One region of the Vibrio profundum genome, then DNA from elsewhere that is predicted to be linked to it. Evidence: predicted binding sites of a transcription regulator. Region 1 holds the regulator's gene; each other region holds the start of a gene.

Region 1 (7,531 bases):
CCTTTGTTTCGCCGGGTATTATTGATGTCACCGATATCGCTGAGTTGCCTGATGAAGAGTACTTTGGGCCTTTACTACAGGTTGTTCGCTATCGCACCTTAGAACAAGCGGTCACGCTTGCTAATGACACGCGTTTTGGCCTGTCAGCGGGCTTAGTGTCTACCGATGATTCTGAGTGGGATTACTTCGTTGATCATATTCGCGCGGGTATCGTGAATCGTAACCGTCAATTGACAGGCGCGAGTGGTGATGCACCATTTGGTGGTCCTGGGGCATCTGGTAACTTACGACCAAGCGCTTACTATGCGGCGGATTACTGTGCCTATCCAATGGCTTCAATGGAGGGAGCATCAACGATGCTGCCAGACACTTTGAGTCCAGGTATCAAACTTTAGTGTGATGAGAAGAGGAGTCGGTAATGACACCGTCGATATTATTTCAATCTCTCTGGAATGACTATATTGAGCGCCTATGCCCATCGGCTGAGCGTGTTCACAAGCTGCTGCAAGAAGAGACGACCCTGATTAACGACCATATTGCATTGCGCACCTTTAATCTCGCGCCTGTTGGCCTTGAGGTGTTGGCTGCGCCTTTCTTAGCATTGGGCTATCAAGAATGTGGTGATTATGTTTTTGAAAGCAAGCATTTGGTAGCAAAGCATTATGAACACCCTGATGCTAATCAGCCTAAGGTGTTCATCAGTGAATTGTTGGTAGAGAAATTACCGAGCCAAGCGCAAGCTATTGTTGAGCGCTTGGTACAACAAGTCGATTCACAGCGTTTACACTCACATGAGTTTCTATCGGCTGGGCGTTTATGGGACATCAGCTTCGATGACTATCAGTGCCTTGCTAAGAGTAGCGAATACGCCGCTTGGTTGTCGGTTCATGGTTATGGTGCTAATCACTTTACGGTGAGCGTTAACCAGCTCAATCGCTTCGAGCAAGTCAAACAAGTGAACGATTACCTGACACAATCTGGTTTTGCAATTAATCAATCGGGTGGAGAAGTAAAAGGGTCGCCTGAAGTTTTGTTAGAACAATCATCGACGATGGCTGATAAAGTCGTGGTGACATTTAGCGATGGTCAGCATGAAGTGCCGGGTGGGTTCTACGAATTTGCTAAGCGTTACGCTATGGCCAATGGCGAGCTATACCCAGGCTTTGTTGCAGCGTCTGCAGATAAGATCTTTGAAAGCACTAATCTTTGATAATATTGATTTATAAAAAGATGAAGGAAGGGTGAGTGTGAAAACTCGCTCTTTGCTAAAACATAAAGCCACCTCAATGAGGTGGCTTTATTGTCTGCATCTTTAATTGCTAGGTGATTAACGAGTGCCGTATACGACGATCGTTTTACCGTGCGCAGAAATCAGATTCTGCTCTTCTAGCATTTTAAGGATACGACCAACAGTTTCGCGGGAGCAACCAACAATCTGGCCAATTTCTTGGCGAGTGATTTTGATTTGCATGCCATCAGGGTGGGTCATTGCATCCGGTTGTTTCGCCAGATTAAGCAGTGTTTGGGCAATACGGCCCGTCACATCTAGGAAAGCTAAATCGCCAACTTTTTGGCTAGTCACTTTCAATCTGCTCGCAATCTGTGAAGACAGACGCATCAGGATGTCAGGGTTAACTTGGATAAGCTGACGGAATTTCTTAAAAGAAATTTCAGCAACTTCGCATGGAGATTTAGCTCTTACCCAGGCTGTACGTTCTTGATCTTCTTCAAATAGACCAAGTTCGCCGATGAAATCACCTTGGTTGAGGTAAGACAGGATCATCTCCTTGCCTTCTTCGTCTTTTATCAGAACCGCAACAGATCCTTTAACAATGTAATACAACGTTTCCGCCTTCTCGCCCGCATGGATCAACGTGCTCTTTGAAGGGTACTTATGAATATGACAATGTGAAAGAAACCACTCTAATGTTGGGTCGGTTTGAGGTTTACCTAGAACCATAATATCTCACTTCCTCTGCAGGTGATGCTTGCCGTGTTCCATAATTTAGCCAGACCAGAAACCTGGTCTATCAGGACAAAATAGTTTCCTTATGCCGCAAGCTATCTTGTGTTTCCTTTCTGATAGTATCCTTTTTGCCACAGAATTTCTTGATTTAAATGGCTCGGAGGCGCGCATTTTATAGGCAAAAACGTGCCTAAGATCACGCTATGAGAACTCAGTGTCATTCGTGGCTAAATCTTGAGCACTCTAGCCTATTTTACCCGTCTCGATCAACTGTTGCAAAATTGGTCGTACGATCAGCTCCATGGCAAAGCTCATTTTGCCCCCAGGAACGACAAGCGTGTTATGACGCGACATGAATGAGCCATCAATCATAGCGAGCAGGTATGGAAAATCGACGTTTTTCATTCCGCGTAACCGGATGACCACAAAGCTTTCATCGAGGCTGGGGATGCCTTTGGCATTGAGTGGATTGGAAGTATCAACGGTTGGAACACGCTGGAAATTGATATGAGTACGAGAGAATTGTGGGGTGATGTAGTTTAGGTAGTCGTCCATAGAACGCACGATGGAGTCCATCACGGCTTCTCGTGAGTGGCCGCGGTCACGGGTGTCACGGACAAATTTCTGTATCCACTCAAGGTTAACAATGGGCACCATGCCAATTAGTAGATCGACATGTTGGGCGACATTGACGTCACCATCTACGACCCCCCCGTGCAAGCCTTCGTAGAACAATACATCGGTATTGGTGGGTAAGTCTTGCCAAGGAGTAAACGTGCCGGGCATTTGATTGTAGGGTACGGCCTCATCAAAGGTGTGTAAGTAGCGGCGTACTTGGCCGACTCCTTCCTTACCAAAGGTTTTGAAAAATTGCTCCAGCGTGGTGAAATTATTGGCTTGTGGTCCGAAGTAGCTGATGTGCCGCCCTTGTTCGCGGGCTTTACGGATCTCCACGTCCATCTCGGGGCGAGTGAATTGATGGAAACTGTCACCTTCTACCCATGCAGGCTTGATGTTCATCATATTGAACATCTTTCTAAACGCTTCCGATGTGGTGGTCGTTCCAGCTCCTGATGAACCGGTGACGGCGATAATGGGGTGCTTTGCTGACATGACGAGCCCTGTCTATTCGATAATTGCCTTTGGCGAATGACTATAGCAGGAACTGGCTTGGCTATGAAATATTGCCTTGAAATGTATGACGAAGCTGAATGTTTACCGATTCATGCAGCTCTGAATACACGATGACCGCTTCATTATTTTTTAGCTGTATTTTTACTTGGTCGACTTTATTTTGTAGCGAGAATTCTTCTGTTCCGTAGTCGGTGCCTTCACGTAGTACAAACTCATGAATGAGGTTGTCTAGTGTCTCAGTTTCGAGCTGTTGCCAAGGTATGATCATATCAAGCTTTTAAGGGGTAAGTTGAGCGAGGGCAGCAGTATACCTGAGCCGATAGCAAAAAACCTACCCTGCTGAGAGTGTACATATGAGGCTAACTGCTTACTTTGGCATTGCTAAAGATGGGATAGAGGCGCTCTGCACCAAGCTGCCGACAATAGCTCAAGGTTAACGGTGTGGTTGTGGGGCTGATGAGGCCTAAGCTATTCACACAGGCAACCAAGTCGGATTGCTGCTGCTTTTCAAGTTGCAGCTCAAACTGGAGTGACTCTCGGTAGAGAGAGTCAGGGAGATGCTGTTTATATTGTCGCCTTAGCTGACGAAAATTGTGCAGCAGAGCCTCCGTACGCCCTACGCAGGTCTCCACTTGGTGCCAGTCTTGCTCTTGAAATGCTATTTGCTGCTCATCAAGCCACTTGAGCAATAGCAGTAAATTCACATTGCCCCGAAAGTGGTTCTGTAATTCTAAACAAGCGTTTTTAACTTGCCTTATTCCGTAGTATTGCAAGCTAAACTGCCACAACCTTTCTAAGGTTAATGGCATGCTAGCAGACTTCACCGTCATTACGCGTTGAGTTCCTGTTCCATATTTTCGAGTTCTTCTTGCAGCGACATCCATTCTAGCTCGACTTCCTCAAGTTTAGACTTACTACTGGCTTGTGCGCTGAGTACTTGGTTAAGTTTAGTCTTATTTTCTGCTTCATATAAGGAAGCCTCTACTAATTGCTCTTCGGCCTCGCTTAACTGTTGCTGCAGTCTATCCATTTCTTTTTCCAATTTGGTCAGAGTTTTGCGAATTGGTGCAGTAAGCTTACGAAACTCTGCTTCCTTACGCTTTTGCTCTTTTTTGGAGGCGGCGCTGTGGCTGGTATCTTTTTCCAAGCTTGGGGCTTGATTAGCCTTTCGCGTCAGCTTTTGTTGTTCCGTGAGCCATTTATAATAGCCAGTGAGGTCATCGTTAAACGGTGCAACTTGGCGGTTATCAACCAAATATAGCTCGTCTGTGGTCGCACGCAGCAAATAACGGTCGTGGCTGACAATGACCATGGCGCCTTCAAATGACTGCAGAGCTAATGTCAGCGCTTGACGCATATCCAAATCAAGGTGGTTGGTCGGTTCATCGAGCAGCAATAAGTTGGGTTTACCCCAGACAATCAGCGCTAGCACGAGGCGGGCTTTTTCGCCCCCAGAAAATGGAGCTACTTTCTCAAGCGATTTCTCGCCTTGAAAGCCGAAGCTGCCTAAGTAATCACGCAGTTGCTGTTCGGTATGCTTGGGTGCGATTTGCATCATATGTTGCAAAGGCGATTCTTCAGGGTGCAGGGTTTCAAGCTGATGCTGAGCAAAATAACCAATTTTGACCCCTTGTGAGTAAATAAACTCGCCGCTTTGCGGTATCAACTCCCCCGATAATAATTTGATTAACGTCGATTTACCTGCGCCATTTCTGCCGAGCAATCCAATACGGCTGCCGGGGACGAGGTTTAAACGAATTTTCTCTAGAATTAGGTTGTCTTCGTAGCCTGCGGATACGTGATCCATCCTCAATATTGGATTTGGAAGCGCGTCAGGTTGCTTGAATTCAAAGCTAAATGGGTTATCAAACTGAGCGGGAAGAACCTTTTCCATTTTTTCCAGCGCTTTGATACGACTTTGCGCTTGGCGGGCCTTAGAGGCTTTGTAGCGAAATCGGTCGATATAGCTTTGCATGTGCGACATTTGCTTTTGTTGCTTTTGATACGAAGCTTGCTGTAGTAGAAGTTTCTGCGCGCGCTGGCTTTCGAACGACGAATAGTTGCCGGTGTACTCATTGAGTGATTGGTTTTCAACATGGATCACTCGGCTTACGATAGGGTCGAGAAAATCTCGGTCATGGGAAATGAGAATTAAAGTGCCCGGATAAGTCTGCAGCCATTGCTCTAGCCACATGACAGCGTCTAAATCCAAGTGGTTGGTTGGTTCGTCCAGTAATAACAAATCTGAGCGACACAGTAGCGCTTGAGCGAGGTTCAGGCGCATCCGCCAGCCACCAGAAAACTGGGTTAAGTGCCAGCCCATCTGCGTTTGGCTAAATCCTAGCCCGTCTAACAATTCTGCCGCTCTGGATTGAATGGTATAGCCGCCAATCGTTTCAATTTGTCCATGCAGTTCAGCCGCGAGAGTGCCATTGTCATCGGCCTCGGCTTGCAGTAGCGCTTTTTCCAATTGACGGTATTCACGATCGCCATCAATAACATATTCGATTGCGCTGCGCTCAATTGCTGGAGTTTCTTGTGCAACCCAAGCTAGCTGCCAATGACTCGGCTGGCTGAAGTTGCCCGCATCAATACTTAGCTCATCTTTCATGAGTGCAAAGAGAGTCGATTTACCACAGCCGTTTTTACCGACTAGGCCAATCTTATCTCCGGGGTGGATGGTTGCTGAGGCGTGTTCGAGAAGTGGTTTGCCGCCGCGCAGCAATTGAATATCAGAGAAGGTAATCATAAATTTCTAGGGTAATTAGTTAAGCGATCTTCGGGAATAGTAGGGTGAATGAGGATAAATGTCGATCATTATGCAATTTGAGGTATGATTCACAATAGGTAGGAAAAATTCGACAAGGACTGTGGCACGACGAATGGTAAACCCAACGGCAACGACTATCTCCCCTCCGAAGGTACTGGTGATTTATGCTCATCCAGACCCAGATAGCTCGATCGCAAATCAAACGTTAATTAATAATATAAGCGACTTAGAGCATGTGTTAGTGCATGACATCTACGCTCAATACCCTGACTTCTTTATCGATGTGCATCATGAGCAGCAATTATTATTGCAACATGATGTGATTGTTTTTCAGCATCCCCTGTATATGTATTCTTGTCCTTCGCTGCTTAAAGAGTGGTTTGATCGGGTTCTTGCCAAAGGGTTTGCATTTGGCGAGCATTGTGCGCTGCAGGGGAAGAGCTGGAGGAATGTTATCACCACGGGTGGTAAATTTTTGGCCTTTGATGAGAAGGGCTATAATAAATACCCGTTGGAACAAATTCTGCAACCTTTTGAGTTGACCGCCGCGCTATGCAAAATGGAGTGGTTCGAGCCATTGGTTCTGTATTGGTCGCATCACGTGACGGACGTACAGCGCGAGCGGCATGCTCAGCAATATCGAGAGTGGTTGATCTCTCCTTGCTCGTTATCAGGAGGCGATAATGGAGATTGCACATGATGTACTAGAAAGCTGTGCGATTTTTCTTGCGGCAGCGGTGGTCACGGTACCGATCGCGCAGCGGTTAGGCCTGGGCTCCGTATTAGGATATTTGCTAGCAGGGGTGGCTATCGGCCCCTGGGGGCTTGGCCTGATCGATGATGTTGAAGCCATTTTGCATTTTGCAGAATTTGGCGTGGTGTTGCTGCTTTTCTTGATAGGGTTAGAGCTGAATCCTCAGAAGTTATGGCAGTTACGAGGGCCGATTCTTGGCTTTGGTGGGGCTCAGGTCGTGATCACGACCGCGGTATTGGCCAGCATTGCGAATTTGGCGGGCATGTCTTGGCAAGTCAGTTTAGTTATTGGCATGGGGCTAGCACTTTCATCGACTGCCATTGCGTTGAAAGTGATTGAAGAGCAAGAGCTCGAGGGAACGGAGGCTGGCCATTCAGGCTTTTCAGTGCTCTTATTTCAAGATATTGCGGTGATTCCTATGCTGGCTTTGATGCCAGTCCTTGCAGGAAACACGGCCGGAAACTGGTTGGATGCCGCTTGGATCTTAGGTGCGGTTATTGGCCTGTTTATTTTTGGTCACTTTTTACTTCGTCCATTGTTTCGCTATGTGATTATGACTGGCGTACGTGAATTATTTACGGTCACAGCACTGATGTTAGTAGTCGGTATTGCTGTCATCATGAAGCACCTAGGTATTTCGATGGCGCTGGGCACCTTTTTGGCGGGTGTACTGCTGGCCGACAGTGAATATCGGCATGAGCTGGAAATAGCAATCGAGCCGTTTAAAGGCCTGCTGTTGGGACTGTTTTTTATTTCGATTGGCATGGCGGTGAATCTAGGGCTGTTTTTGCTTGCGCCGTTTAAAGTGTTGGCGGCGGTGGTGGGGCTTATCATGGTCAAGGCCATCATCATTTACTTGATTGGCCGTGTTTCAGGAGTGAGAGCCAAAACGCGCAGTCGCGTGGCC
Region 2 (7,531 bases), on a different contig from region 1:
GTGACTGATTTTGTACATTTCGTTTGATTGCGGGGAAAATGATATCTTGGCACTGAGTAATGTCACCGGCGATGACGACTTTCTGTGGGTTAAACAAGTTGATGGTGATGGCGACGGCTTTACCAAGTTGGTTACCGACACGGATTAAACTTTGCCTAGCTAATTCATCTCCAGAATTTGCATGCGAGCAGACATCTTTGATGGTGATATGGTTGAGTTCTGCAAGGCTAGATTCATAGCCTTGACTAACAAGTTGGCGGACTCGTTTAATGATGGCAGGGTTGGCTGCGATGGTTTCTAAACAGCCAAAGTTACCACATTGACATTGCTCTCCGAGCGGGTCAATTTGAATGTGGCCGATTTCGCCCACATTTCTATTTGAGCCGAGAAAAACGTTACCGTTGATAATAATGCCAGCCCCCGTTCCACGGTGAACGCTGACAAGGATTGAGTCTTGGCAGTCTTGGCTAGCGCCAAAGTAGTGTTCAGCGAGCGCCATCCCTCGGACATCGTTGCCAATAAAGCTGTGCACTTTAAATTTTGCTTGGATAATACTGCCGAGTTCTAACTTATTAACTCGAATACCTGGCACATACTCCACCGTGCCTGTTTCCGGGTTGATAAGTCCTGGCAAAACAATGCCAATGGCGATCAGCTCTTCGACCACGTTTTTATTGTCGAATAAAAAGAAGGATAGCTGTTGAATGAGCCCTTCTACCAATTCGTCTTGGGTCGTGTAGAGGAACTCATTATGACTCGTGGCGAGCTCTCGTCCCGATAAATCGAATAAACTGAAGTGGATATAGTCGCGGCCGATTCGCACTGCTAAAGAGTGGAACGGTTCAACAACCGTTTTTAACGAGATAGCTCTTCGCCCTCCCGTTGAAGCTTGTTGGGCGACCTCTTTTATGAGGCCGCGCTCTAGCAACTGGCGGGTGATCTTAGTAACGCTCGCCGGAGCGAGTTGACTGAGGTCGGCTACCTGAATACGCGAGATAGGACCTTGTTGATCAATCAACCGATATACGGCTGCACTATTGAGTTGCTTGACTAAGTCTACGTTACCGATTTGTCCGCCATTCATGATTAATTTTGCTCGTATATTCCGTTTACAACAGTTGCTTGGACATTGAAGTCATTATCAAATACTGCCAAGTTCGCGACCATTCCTTTTTGAACTCGCCCAAGCTCGTCCTGCATGCCAATTGCCGTCGCAGGGTATAAGGTGGCCATTCTAAGTACTTCATCTAAGGCGATACCTGCGTGATCGACGGTGTTTTTCACCGCTTCAATCATAGTTAGCGCAGAACCTCCAAGTGTACCACTTTCGTCAATGCACTTACCATCGCGGTAATAGACTGTTTTACCAACAAAAAGAAAGCTATCTATTTCAGCTCCTGCTGGGGCTGTGGCGTCGCTCACTAAGACTAATTTCTCACCCTTCATTTTGTGTGCAATACGGATGTTGGCGTAGTCAACGTGGAACCCATCAGCGATTATCCCAGCGTAAACGTCTGCGGTATCATAAACGGCCCCCACGACACCAGGATCGCGGGCACTAATGGAGGTCATAGCGTTGAAAAGGTGAGTGGCAAACGTAATTCCATCATTAAAGCTTTGCTTCGCTTCTGCATATGTCGCGTTAGTATGGCCGATAGCTACGACAATACCCGCTCGTTTTAGTTGTTCTATAAACTGCACGTCATTACATTCAGGAGCGAGGGTGACTTTGGCGACTACGTCTTTGTTGGCGCATATGAAGTCGATCATGTCTGCCGCAGACTGGCGGATAAAGTCCACGCTGTGAATGCCTTTCTTGGCACTATTAAGATAGGGCCCTTCTAAGTGTAGACCTAGAGATTGATTGAGGTATCGACCTTGGTACTCACGCGCAACAGTGATAGCACGCTTCATATCCTCGTCTGAAGAAGTAATCAATGTCGGTAAAAAGCTGGTACAGCCCGAGCGTAGATTGGCCAAGTGCATCGTTTGTAGCGTTTCGACGGAAATATCGTTGTTTAGCATGACTCCGCCACAGCCGTTAAGTTGTAAATCGATAAAACCTGGGCTTAGGTTTGCACCATTTAGATCCACTCGTTGTACGTTGCTAGGGAGATCTTTCAGCAAACAAATGTTCTCAATCATATTGCCATTAATGATAACGGCATGATCTCGAAGAATTTCTCTCCCGGTATAAATTTTGCAGTTAGTTAGCGCGTACATCGTTGGCTAATCCTTATCAATTCGTTGGTTTGAACAAGTGCTAGTGCTTACCCCGTAGAAATCCGAGCCTTTCGGGTTAGGGTAAGCTCATTTAATGTGCAGTCAAATGAGTGTGCGCGATATTGTATAACACCGATGGTGTCACGTCTTACCTCATTTTAGCCCTGTAAACTGTAACTCGTTCACGTGGCCTAGATTTATTAATTCGTATTGTAAAATAAGAGTGAGCGTTCAGCCAGTCAAATTGATACTTCTTATTAATTGTTGGTGATTAATATCACACATATGGAGGTTTTCATTTGCTAGCAAACTAGATTTACATACACTTAGGCAAACTAAATTGAGGCGCTAAAATAAGTGCCTTGTACGATATTCTGAAATCCGATAGGGGGAACTAGAGGTGAATATTCTTGGTTACGCGCAACGATTAGGTAAAGCATTAATGCTGCCGATTGCAACACTACCAGTTGCCGCGCTTCTATTACGTCTTGGGCAGCCTGACTTGCTCGACATTCCATTTATGGCTCAAGCTGGTAACGCTATTTTCACTAACCTACCGCTATTGTTTGGTCTAGGTATCGCTATTGGCTTGTCGAAAGACGGCTCAGGTGCTGCCGGCCTTGCGGGTGCCGTGGCTTACTTCGTTCTAACTGCGACCTCTTCTACAATCAATTCTGAAGTAAACATGTCTTTCTTTGGCGGTATTATTGCGGGTGTTATTGCGGGCCACGCATACAATGCTTTCCATACTACACGTTTACCAGAATGGCTTGCTTTTTTCTCCGGAAAGCGTTTAGTGCCAATTATGGCAGGACTGATCGCTCTCATCGTCGGTGGCGGAGCTGGTTATGTATGGCCAACCATTCAACATGGTTTGAATGCGCTTGCTCATGGCATCTCAACCACAGGCTATGTTGGTGAGTTTATTTATGGTGTCCTTAACCGCGCGCTCATTCCTGTTGGTCTGCACCATGTACTTAACTCGTACATGTGGTTTGGTCTAGGTACATGTCAAGAAGTGTTCACGGCTCCTATTGCGGCGCTACACGGTGCAACTCAACTATGTGTTGACCCATCTATTGCGAAGTCGCTGGTTGTTGGCCAAGAGCACACGTTCCACTTTGTGAACTCGGTTACTCCTGAAATTAAAGCGACCGTGACTAGCCTAACTGATTCTGCAGGTCAAATTGTTACTAAGACTGGCGACTTAAACCGCTTCTTCGGTGGTGATAAGAGTGCTGGTGTGTTCATGACGGGCTTCTTCCCAATCATGATGTTTGGTTTGCCAGCAGCAGCGTTAGCGATGTACTTAGCAGCGCCAGCGAAAACTCGCCCACAAATCGCTGGTGCACTTTTCTCTGTTGCTTTCTGTGCATTCCTGACCGGTATTACAGAGCCGCTTGAGTTCATGTTTATGTTCTTAGCACCAGGTCTGTATGCTATCCACGCTGTGTTTACTGGTTTGGCAATGGTTGCGACCAACATGTTTGGCACGCTTGACGGATTTGGTTTCTCTGCAGGTCTGATTGATTTCGTATTGAACTGGGGTTTAGCAACCAAGCCGGTCACTCTGCTTATCATCGGCTTATGCTTTGGTGTGCTGTATTTCGTGACTTTCAGTGTTGCTATTCGAGTGTTCAACTTGAAATCACCAGGTCGTGAAGGCACGGAAGATGATGCTCCTGTGTCAAAAGAAGAAATTAAAGGTGATTTGGCTCGCCAATACGTTAAGGCTCTGGGTGGACGTGAGAACTTAACCGCGATTGATGCCTGTATTACACGTTTACGTTTGACTTTGAAAGACCGCTCTGTTGCTGATGAAGCTGTGCTTAAAAGGCTTGGTGCCAAAGGCGTGGTTAAATTAGGCGAAAACAACCTACAGGTCATTTTAGGCCCACTTGCTGAAATCATCGCAGGTGAAATGAAAACGGTTGGTATCGGTGAAGATTTAACTGAAGTGAAACTTCCGTAATATTTAATCATCACGATAAAAAGCCTCCACATAGGAGGCTTTTTTGTATTAAGCGGTCATGCCTGCGTGGTTTTCGAACAGTTTGCGTAAATAATCAGAAGAAATGATGTCTTGGTATTGTGTCACATCTCAGAATCATGGATTATTAACGTTAACATGCTTTCCTTGTTCAAGAAGCGAGAGCAAAACCAATTTTTGACAATACTGAATAGATTTGAGGTGCCATAGATGAGTGAAGTTGAGGCTCGTCCTTCGAACTTTATTCGCCAAATCATTGATAAAGATTTAGCGAATGGTGGACATACTAGCGTGCATACCCGCTTTCCCCCAGAGCCAAACGGCTATTTGCATATCGGTCATGCAAAGTCCATTTGTCTGAATTTCGGTATTGCTCAGGATTATCAAGGCCAGTGTAATCTTCGCTTTGATGACACAAACCCTGAGAAAGAAGACGTCGAATACGTTGATTCTATTAAAAACGATGTGAGTTGGCTTGGATTTGAGTGGAGCGGTGATGCTCGTTATTCATCGAACTATTTCGACAAGTTGTATGGCTATGCTGTTGAGTTGATCAACAAAGGTCTTGCTTATGTTGATGGGCTTTCTCCTGAGCAGATCCGTGAATATCGCGGCACATTAACAGCACCGGGTAAAGCAAGCCCATATCGCGATCGCAGCGTTGAAGAGAATTTAGCACTGTTTGAAAAAATGCGTTCGGGTGATTTTGCTGAAGGCACCGCGTGTTTACGCGCTAAAATTGATATGAGCTCTTCGTTTATGGTAATGCGCGATCCGGTTATCTACCGTGTTCGTTTTGCCCATCACCATCAAACGGGTGATAAGTGGTGCATTTACCCAATGTACGACTTTACGCACTGCATTTCTGATGCGATTGAGAATATTACTCATTCACTGTGTACGTTGGAGTTTCAGGATAACCGACGTTTGTACGATTGGGTCTTAGACAACATTTCTATTGAGAGCCAGCCTCGTCAGTATGAATTTAGTCGTTTGAACCTTGAATATACGGTGATGTCGAAGCGTAAACTTAGCCAACTTGTCACTGAGAATTTGGTTGAAGGCTGGGATGATCCGCGTATGCCGACGATTTCAGGCTTGCGTCGCCGAGGCTTTACATCTGGTTCTATTCGAGAGTTTTGTAAGCGTATTGGAGTAACGAAGCAAGAAAATATGATCGAATTTGGCTCATTGGAGTCATGTATTCGTGATGACCTGAATGAGAATGCGCCACGCGCGATGGCTGTACTCGATCCTGTCAAAGTTGTGATTGAAAACTTCGCGGAGCAGTCAGTTGAAACGCTGTCTGTTGCTAACCACCCGAATAAACCAGAAATGGGGTCTCGCGACGTTCCATTTACTCGTGACGTGTGGATCGAGCGTGATGACTTCCGTGAAGAAGCAAACAAAAAGTATAAGCGTTTGGTTCTTGGCAAAGAAGTTCGTTTACGTGGCGCTTACGTGATCAAAGCTGAACGTATTGAGAAGGACGAGCAGGGTGAAATCACGACTATTTATTGTAGCTACGACGCTGATACCCTAGGTAAGAATCCAGCTGATGGTCGCAAAGTGAAGGGTGTTATCCATTGGGTTTCTGCGCAAGAAGGTAAAGCTGCGGAAATTCGTTTGTATGATCGCTTGTTTAGTGTGGCCAACCCAGCAGCTTCAGATAACTTTGCTGAAACAATCAACCCAGAATCTTTGGTTACCGTTAATGGTTATGTTGAACCGAGCCTTGTTACTGCACAAGCAGAGCAAGGAATTCAGTTTGAGCGAACGGGTTATTTCTGCCTAGACAGTAAAGATTCTCTACCAGATGCACTCGTGTTTAACCGCACAGTTGGTCTGCGTGATTCTTGGGCTAAAATAGAAAGCAAATAGCGAAGCTATTGTACTTAGCAAAATAGACGCAATAAAAAACCAGCACTTCAGTGCTGGTTTTTTTTATGTTGCCCAGCCGTGTTTTAGATAACCTAGCTATGGGTAACATCGCTAGGGGCAACATAACTCAAATCCGTTTGCCGAGAGCGCTACTTTTTCAGTTTATGCGCATCTGGGTTGGTTTTACATGACCCATCACCACACTTACCGTAAAGGTACAAACTATGGTTGGTCAGGACGACATTGTAATCAGACGCAATCTCTTTTTGACGCTCTTCAATCGTGTCATCCGAAAACTCGATCACTTCACCGCAGTCCAAGCACACTAAGTGGTCGTGGTGGTGCTGCGTGGACAATTCAAAGACAGACTTTCCGCCTTCAAAGTGGTGACGAGTGACAATACCTGCATCATCGAACTGGTTGAGGACTCGGTATACAGTCGCAAGACCAATTTCTTCACCAATATCAATGAGTTTCTTATACAGATCTTCTGCACTGATGTGTTGACACTCAGGCTGCTGCAGAACCTCTAAAATTTTTAACCTAGGTAAAGTAACCTTAAGACCAGCATCTTTTAACGCCTGGTTATTGTCTGACATATGTATTCCTGTAGATGATCTGTTGTAAAACAGAATTCAAGTATCACTTACATTATATGGTAGTCGAACTGAACAATAAACCACGAACTTCAAAGGGTTACTCTGAATTATTATCAACGCTTAAAAATATTACTGATATTGGAGGTAAGACCAGTTACCATAGGGCGTAAGGATCGAGACATTCAGGAGAGAAAGACTCAAGATGAATAAAGTAGTTGCCAAAATTTATAAACCGAATTGGGTAAAATTAGCCTTAAATATTTGGCCACCTTTCTGGGGTTCGGGAATCAAAATTGTTTCTATTAGTCAGGACTTTAGGCAAGTTAGGATGAAGCTAAAACTGCGTTGGTGGAACAAAAATGCCAATCGTACTCAATATGGAGGAAGCATATTTTCACTCACCGATCCTGTATATGCATTAATGTTGATGGGCATCCTAGGTGAGGAGTACTTTGTGTGGGATAAAGAAGCCAGCATTAATTTTATTAAACCGGGAAGTACGGATTTATATGCGGATTTTTGTATCACAGATGAGCAGTTGCGCGCGATTCACGCTCACACAGGCGAAGGCGAAAAGTGTTTTCCCGAGTTTGTAGTTCGAGTGGTCGATACCAATCATGAAATTGTATCAGAAGTGCAGCGTACGCTTTACGTGCGTAAGAAGCCTAAGTATAGAGAGCAGGCGGTTACAGGGGAAGAGTCATTGAAGAAAGCCCAATAGGCTGGGCTCTCTTAGGTGAAGCAGAGGATCTAGTCTTCTAGTTCTGCTAAACACATTTCGCTGTGGATTTGTTTTACCCAGCTTGATACACGCTCTTCTGTTAGCTCAGGTTGGCGG
Region 3 (7,531 bases), on a different contig from region 1:
AGAGGAATTTTCAGGCTGCGTGGGCATTCATTTGCATCATCGCTACCAAACTTCCGTGTAACAGAATCCTCTCATTCACCTTATTAATCAGTTTTTCCAAAAACATCTTAATGGCTATAAAATTGAGCGCCTAAATAAAAGCAAAACATTACATTGACCCATTACTGCTGTTAAAAATACGTTATCAGTGTTAGTATTTTTGCCCTTCTCAAACTGACTAATAACATTATGTCTGGATAACGACGCGAAGGATGCCTTTAAGATAGAACAAAGTTCCATCACTATCCCTACAGCCCAATTTCGAACAACGACCAGTAGAGCTTTAAATAGGCCATAAAAATATCATGGCGTTGTCGTAATAAAAGACAAATACATGACGAACTCCCACTGCTTAAACACAGCCACCTTAACATGGCGTGACGCATAGGAGATTCGATACAGGAGATTCAATGTCTACTTTCTACATCGTGTTAGCGATTTACTTTATAATCATTTTTGCCATTGGCATATTTGCTGCCCGAGCAACCAAAGACAATTCCGACTACGTTCTAGGCGGACGCAGCCTTAGCCCTGCGATCACTGCCCTAGGCGCAGGCGCGTCTGATATGAGTGGTTGGCTATTACTTGGCCTTCCCGGTGCCGTGTTTGTTTCAGGTTTAGATCAGCTTTGGCTACCAATTGGCCTTACTGTTGGTGCCTACGTAAACTGGCGTTTTGTGGCGAAAAAACTACGAATCTACACCGAGAATGTCGGTGACGCTCTGACCATCCCATCTTACTTTGATGCCCGTTTTGGTAATGGAAACCGCGTTCTTCGCCTAATGACAGCTGTCGTGATCCTGATTTTCTTCACACTTTATGCCGCAGCTGGCTTTGTTAGTGGTGCATACTTATTCCAAGCACTTTTCCACATTCCATATCACACAGCCGTTTGGTTTGGCGCCGTGTTCTTAGTCGCCTACACTGCGATTGGTGGATTTTTAGCCGTTAACTGGGTCGATTTCTTCCAAGGCTCATTAATGTTCTTTGCCTTGCTTATCACACCATTTGCAACTTGGTATCACTTAGATCACTCACAAGCACTCAGCTTACAGCTGCCAGCACATTACTTCTCAACAATTGGTGTCCATACCAGTATGCTAGGTGTTGTTTCATTGTTGGCTTGGGGTCTTGGCTACTTTGGCCAGCCGCACATTCTGGTACGTTTCATGGCGATCCGTAACGTAGAAGGCATGTCTGTTGCTCGTCGTATCTGTATGGGCTGGATGGTTGTGTCGCTGATGGGCGCATTTGCCGTTGGTATCACTGGCGCACTTTACTACTCCTCACACGCTCATAGCTTTGACAATGAGATGGTGTTCTTAGAGCTAGCGAAAGGCCTATTCCCTACATGGATTGCTGCGATCTTGTTCTCGGCTGTGTTGTCTGCCGTCATGAGTACTATTGCCGCACAGTTGCTTGCTTCTTCCAGCGCACTAACAGAAGATATCGCGCACTTCTTCAATATCAACCTTGCTGAGAAATCTAAAGTTTGGTTTGGCCGTGCCGCTGTTGTTGCCGTTTCTTTGGTCGCGATGATTTTTGCTAATAACCCGCAAAGCAGCATTCTTTCGATTGTTAGCCACGCTTGGGCAGGGATGGGCGCGGCATTTGGCCCGGTTATCTTGTTCTCGCTATTCTGGCGTCGCTGCACTGCTAACGGTGCAGTCGCGGGTATGGTGGTCGGTGCTATCGTGGTACTGGGTTGGATTTGGGGGCACGGCCAATGGCCTCACTCAGACGTATTCAATCTATATGAAATCATCCCAGGCTTCACCTTAGCCTGTATCGCTTTAGTTACGGTTAGCTTGATGGGTGCACAGCCTAGTAAGCAAGTGCTTAAAGAGTTTGATGACGTTACTCACCAATGTGGTGAACTAACCACTCAACAGCAATAATTACTCGCTCATTCATCCAAAAAGCAAGGCTACTGTAGCCTTGCTTTTTTGTGCCTACAATACTTACAGCACTTTTCCCATTCCTTCCATGCGTGGGGTAACATTGCTATAACCAAACTGTTCGTAGAACAATGGCTCATTAGCAATCAAAGATATATAGCTGCCTTTATCGCCATTCACTTCCAGAAAGTGTTCTATCGATTTCATTACCATCCGACCTAGCCCCATTCCTTGATATTCAGCCGAGACGGCAATATCTGTTATTTGATAGAAGCAGCCACCGTCACCAATAACTCGACCCATCGCAATCAGTTCACCTCGCCGACGAATCGTCACAGCATAGAGAGAATTAGGTAGACCTTTTTCAGCCGCTTGTTGGGTTTTTGGGCTTAATCCAGCGCGAATGCGTAGCGCCACATACTCGCTTGCCAGTGGTAATGTGTGTTTGATTTCAATATCCATGCTCAATATCTCCGTTATTAATCTGCAATAGCTGTCTTTATTCGGTATGGTATTTACGCACACACCACGCTAGACACACCAACAACCTTTTCATAGAGAACTACAAGACCAGTTTATGGACAAACGTCTACGCCACCTTGCCGCTCTGCGCTACTTTGAATCAGCCGCGAGACACAAAAGCTACAGTAAGGCCGCTGATGAACTTTGTGTGAGCCAAGCGGCAGTAAGCCAAAAATTAAGACAACTCGAAACAAGCCTCGGCTGCCAACTATTTTCCCGCCAAGGACGACAAATGCTACCTACGCAACTAGGCGCTAAATTGCATCATCAAGTCGGACAAGGGTTTGAAAATATCATCCGCGGCTTAGACGAGGTTCAACCAGCTAAAACTACCATGTTAACCGTCAATACCACGCCCTCTTTTGCCACACGCTGGTTAATGCCCAGACTGTGGAAATTCAGCGTGGCTCACCCAACGATTCCTATTCGAATCGACTCCAGTTATGAGCGACTTACGAGTCTCCCCACTAACGCTGATATCGCATTGGGAGAAATTTCCCCAAATGATATCGATGACCGGCAATACTGTTACGAGCTGTTGTTTGAAGAGCAGATTTACCCTGTGTGTTCGCCGAGACTCCTCCAACACACCAAGATTGATGAGCCCAAAGACTTGCTCAATTGCTGGCTGGTTGCCGACACTGATAAGCATCATTTCTCTTGGCAGCAATGGTTCGAAAAAGCAGGCGTCTGCGTCGATTCATTGCACCCTCAATGGCTAGAAGTCGCAACGCTAGATTTGGGGATTAACGCGGTGGTTGCCGGACACGGGGTTTGCCCAGCAACCGATAGCCTTGCGGGAGACTTTATTCAAAGAGGCTTATTGGTAAAACCTTTTGATATCACCCTCACCTCTGGCATTCAGCAAGCGGCCATTTACCGTAAGAACGCCTACCACACCCAAAGCATTCAGGCATTTATCCACTGGTTGAAAGAAGAGTCGGACGTAAAGAGTCGTATGTAGATAGGTGTGTATAGAGGTAGAAATATGAGGGCAAAAAAAATCAGCACCGAATAAGTGCTGATTTTCTTAAAATGACGATAACGTATTGGATCAGTGCAGCATGAGGTTTGCAATCATTGCTGATAGCACGCTAACCAACGTTGAGCCGTAAAGGAGACGTAAACCGAAACGTGCAACCATGTTGCCTTTCTCTTCGTTCACCCCTTTAACCGCACCCGCAATAATACCGATTGAAGCGAAGTTCGCAAAAGAAACTAGGAAAATCGAGATAGTACCAATCGTGCGCGGTGAGAATTGCGCGATTTCTTTTTGTAGAGTCAGCATAGCAACGAATTCGTTCGACACTAGCTTAGTTGCCATGATGCTACCGGCTTGCAATGCTTCGCTTGAAGGGATGCCCATTAACCACGCCACAGGGTAGAAAATGTAACCAATCATTTGTTGGAAGCTCATGCCAAACTCCATCGTGAAGCCTTTGTTGATCATCGCAATCAAAGAGATGAAACCAATCAACATCGCCGCAACGATCACTGCCACTTTAAAGCCCATTAAAATGTATTCACCCAGCATTTCAAAGAATGACAGTTTTTCGCCCATTCCTTCTGCTAGCATGTCATCAAAATTGGTTTCTTGCTCATGATCGTATGGGTTAATGATCGACAAGATAATAAAAGTACTGAACATGTTAAGCAGTAATGCCGCTACGACATACTTAGGGTCAATCAGCTTCATGTACGAGCCGACGATAGACATTGAAACGGTAGACATAGCCGTTGCCGCTAGCGTGTACATACGACGCTCAGACATTTGGCCTAAGATATCTTTATAAGCAATAAAGTTCTCAGATTGACCGATAGTCAATGAGCTTACTGCGTTAAACGATTCCAGCTTGCCCATACCATTTAGCTTTGATAAGACATACCCCAAACCACGCACGATAAGCGGTAACACTTTAAAGTGCTGTAATATCCCGATCAAAGCAGAGATAAACACAATCGGCATCAATACTTGCAAGAAGAAGACGAAGCCACCTTCGTTTTTAATCCCGCCGAACACGAAGTTTGTTCCGATATCTGCAAATGACATCAGGCTAGTAAAGCCGTCAGCAAATTTCATTACAATGGCTGTGCCTGCAGAAGAGTTTAGTAAAAAGTAAGCAAGGCCCATCTCTATAACGAGAAGCTGAATGATGTATCGTAGCTTGATATTTTTGCGATCTTTGCTCACTAGCAGCGCCAGTCCGGCGACAACGACAAGACCAAGTAGAAAGTGGAGATATTGCATGTTTAACGCGCCCAAAAGTGATAGAGGTTAAATTTGCGTGTATCATCCCCTCGAAGACATCATCAGTAAAGTGATAGTTCTCTCATTTTGAACAATAGTTTCATCACTGTGCTCAATTAGTAACTAACTTTGTTGGCCCAATTGCATAATCAATAAGCTATTTAATAAAATACTCAAAAGGCAACCATTGAATTTGCAAGGTTATTTTTACAAAATACTGACAAACAACCTGTGAAAGGGATTTTTTGGCTAGGCGACAAAAATTCTCTCTTTTTCTACCTTTTCTCATCTCCGCTATCTTGGGACAGACTCCCCGGCCGCAACAATGATGTCCAATACAAAAAACTGAACAAATAAAATAACGAGGACAATAAATAGTATTGCCCGAATTATGCTACGAATATAAATGCGCGCTTTCTTACTCTTTGGTTGGTTCTCTAATTGTTCTACCATAATTAGCCCTCACCACAACTGCTCACCCAAGTGCACATGCACTTACTTTCACTGTATAAATTATCAGCGGGTAATAAACAGTGAAGCGCTTCACACAAATGTGAATTATTTACAAGGCAAATTTTAATCTAGTTCATACCCAAACATTATATTGAGCATAGTTCTAATGAAGTGCTACACATATCAAACTCTCCCCCTTAAATACGACTCAAACTAGTAATAAATACTACACATCAATGCAAATGCATTCACAATGCAAATAATAAGGCGAAGATAAATGATAAAGTGAAATTAATCACGAATGCGAGATTCTAAATAATTCACAAAACAAATAATATTTATAGAGCAAGACAGTGTTAGAACTCTGACTAAATAGTCAGTAATAGAATTTAACAAACATCTCACCTAACGCCCAAAGTACCACTCACTCCCCCAGTAAACTTATTGACATACATGGTTACAAAATGTAACGTTTTCCGCTTAATTAGCAGGGAAATCGAATTAACTTCGTCTAACTAACCGATTACGCTGCATATTTTGACCTTCGGAGAAGGACTGTAACACAGCAGAGACTTGGCCTTCCTTGCCGTTCAAGGAACCATTTAGTCTCAATACAGGAAATTGGAATTGGCGCAACTAAGAGGTTGTCACAGCTTCAGTCAGATAGCATTGGTGAAATAAAAAATGGCAATCTAGTTCATGTCCAAAGCCTCACCATGATGATCTGTCCGTTCACAACCAGACATGGAATTCCTCTAAACGTCTACCGTAAGTAAAACTTGCACTCCAATACAATAACAGCACCAGCTCTGCTAGATGCTGAAATATAATAATTTGAGCGGTACGACAGCATTGCTTCTGCCGTTTTAGAAACATCATTATTACAATAAAGGATACATACTTTATGAGTGAGCACGTTTCAAGCTCTAAGCCCAAAAGAAGAATGGGGTTAATTCCCCTAACGATGACTGGTGTCGGTTCTGTTATCGGCTCTGGTTGGCTATTTGGCGCCTACCACGCAGCTAAAATTGCCGGTCCCGCTTCATTAGTTTCTTGGGTCATTGGCTGGTTTGCGGTATTAATCGTAGCACTAACCTATATGGAAGTGTCGACACTGTTCCCTAAATCAGGCGGCCCAGTTCGCTACCTAGAGCTGACTCACGGCTCTGTCGTAGGTTATATGGCCGCATGGGCAACATGGTTGTCTATCGTAACGGTTATCCCAATTGAAGCTGAAGCCTCAGTGCAATACATGTCTTCTTGGGAATGGAAATGGGTACAGCCCCTCACGAGTACCATTTTCAACATGCATACGCACTCGCTGTCTGTGTATGGGCTAATGATTGCTGCCGTACTGATGATCCTCTACTTTTTACTCAACTTCTGGAGCGTCGGTCTATTTGCTAAATCACAAACAGCGATCACTATTTTCAAAATGCTGGTTCCTGTATTCTGTGTAAGCTCAATTGTGATGGCAGGCTTCCACCCTGGTAACTTTACAGCGGTTAACCACTCTTTTGCCCCATATGGCTGGGCAGGTGCGTTAACAGCGGTTGCTACAGCGGGTATCGTATTTGCCTATAACGGCTTCCAAAGCCCAATGCACTTTGCCGGCGAAGCAAAGAACCCTCGTAAAGACTTGCCGCGTGCGATTGTTCTAACGCTCGTTTTTGCTTTGGTTTTGTATCTCGGACTGCAAACTGCCTTCATCGGTGGTATCGATCCAGCAGATCTCGCAAAACATGGTTGGAGCCTAAACTTTGCGTCTCCATTTGCACAGCTTGCTATCGCTTTGAACCTTAACCTAATCGTGATGCTGCTTTATATTGATGCGTTTGTATCACCATCTGGCACAGGTATTACCTACATGGGCACTACCACTCGTATGCTGTTTGCAATGAGTGAGCACGGCCACTTACCTAAGAGCTGGTCGAAGCTACACCCTAAATACCACATTCCACGTGCAGCACTTTGGGTTAACCTTATCGTCGGCTTTATTTTCCTATACCTATTTAGAGGTTGGGGACAGCTTGCGGGTATCATTTCAGCCGCGACCGTTGTGACCTACATCGTGGGCCCAATGTCTGCAATGTCACTGCGTAAAATTGCCCCAGATGTTAAACGTCCGATTCGCCTAAAAGCGATGAACTTTCTAGCACCGTTGGGCTTTGCAATCTCTTCTGAGGTACTGTATTGGTCGCGCTGGCCACTAACAGGTAAAGTTATCTTTATCTTGCTGCTTGGCTTTGTTGTCTATATATACTTCCAAAACAAGCGTGGTTGGGACGGCATCAGCAAGCACCTAAAAGCTGGTGCATGGATGCTATGTTATTTCCTTACTATGATGCTTCTATCTTACATCGGTAGTAGC

Evidence for each region. Region 1 encodes CRP, which controls carbon source genes, mostly activating them, when cyclic AMP is high. Its sites were predicted from a motif close to TGTGANNNNNNTCACA; they were not measured.
Region 2: nagE (N-acetylglucosamine-specific PTS transporter subunit IIBC) is a predicted target of CRP. The motif match lies at 2,490-2,505, and genes of this name have one in related genera.
Region 3: L4C34_RS12275 (NupC/NupG family nucleoside CNT transporter) is a predicted target of CRP. The motif match lies at 4,777-4,792, and genes of this name have one in related genera.

Annotation. Positions count from the first base shown of each region.
Region 1 is NZ_JAKJTA010000006.1:138,455-145,985, reverse strand. Features, by position in the region: gene astD (succinylglutamate-semialdehyde dehydrogenase) at 1-395, shown strand, start outside; gene L4C34_RS06685 (DUF1338 domain-containing protein) at 419-1,210, shown strand; gene crp (cAMP-activated global transcriptional regulator CRP) at 1,328-1,960, opposite strand; gene L4C34_RS06675 (phosphoribulokinase) at 2,210-3,079, opposite strand; gene L4C34_RS06670 (YheU family protein) at 3,141-3,368, opposite strand; gene L4C34_RS06665 (TIGR02444 family protein) at 3,460-3,930, opposite strand; gene L4C34_RS06660 (ABC transporter ATP-binding protein) at 3,930-5,849, opposite strand; gene kefG (glutathione-regulated potassium-efflux system ancillary protein KefG) at 5,983-6,570, shown strand; gene kefB (glutathione-regulated potassium-efflux system protein KefB) at 6,554-7,531, shown strand, end outside.
Region 2 is NZ_JAKJTA010000010.1:48,521-56,051, forward strand. Features, by position in the region: gene nagC (DNA-binding transcriptional regulator NagC) at 1-1,084, opposite strand, end outside; gene nagA (N-acetylglucosamine-6-phosphate deacetylase) at 1,087-2,223, opposite strand; gene nagE (N-acetylglucosamine-specific PTS transporter subunit IIBC) at 2,624-4,195, shown strand; gene glnS (glutamine--tRNA ligase) at 4,424-6,094, shown strand; gene fcrX (ferric iron uptake transcriptional regulator FcrX) at 6,244-6,693, opposite strand; gene L4C34_RS10990 (DUF4442 domain-containing protein) at 6,896-7,414, shown strand; gene fldA (flavodoxin FldA) at 7,444-7,531, opposite strand, start outside.
Region 3 is NZ_JAKJTA010000011.1:120,893-128,423, forward strand. Features, by position in the region: gene putP (sodium/proline symporter PutP) at 450-1,937, shown strand; gene L4C34_RS12265 (GNAT family N-acetyltransferase) at 2,001-2,399, opposite strand; gene L4C34_RS12270 (LysR substrate-binding domain-containing protein) at 2,515-3,423, shown strand; gene L4C34_RS12275 (NupC/NupG family nucleoside CNT transporter) at 3,514-4,707, opposite strand; gene L4C34_RS12280 (APC family permease) at 6,065-7,531, shown strand, end outside.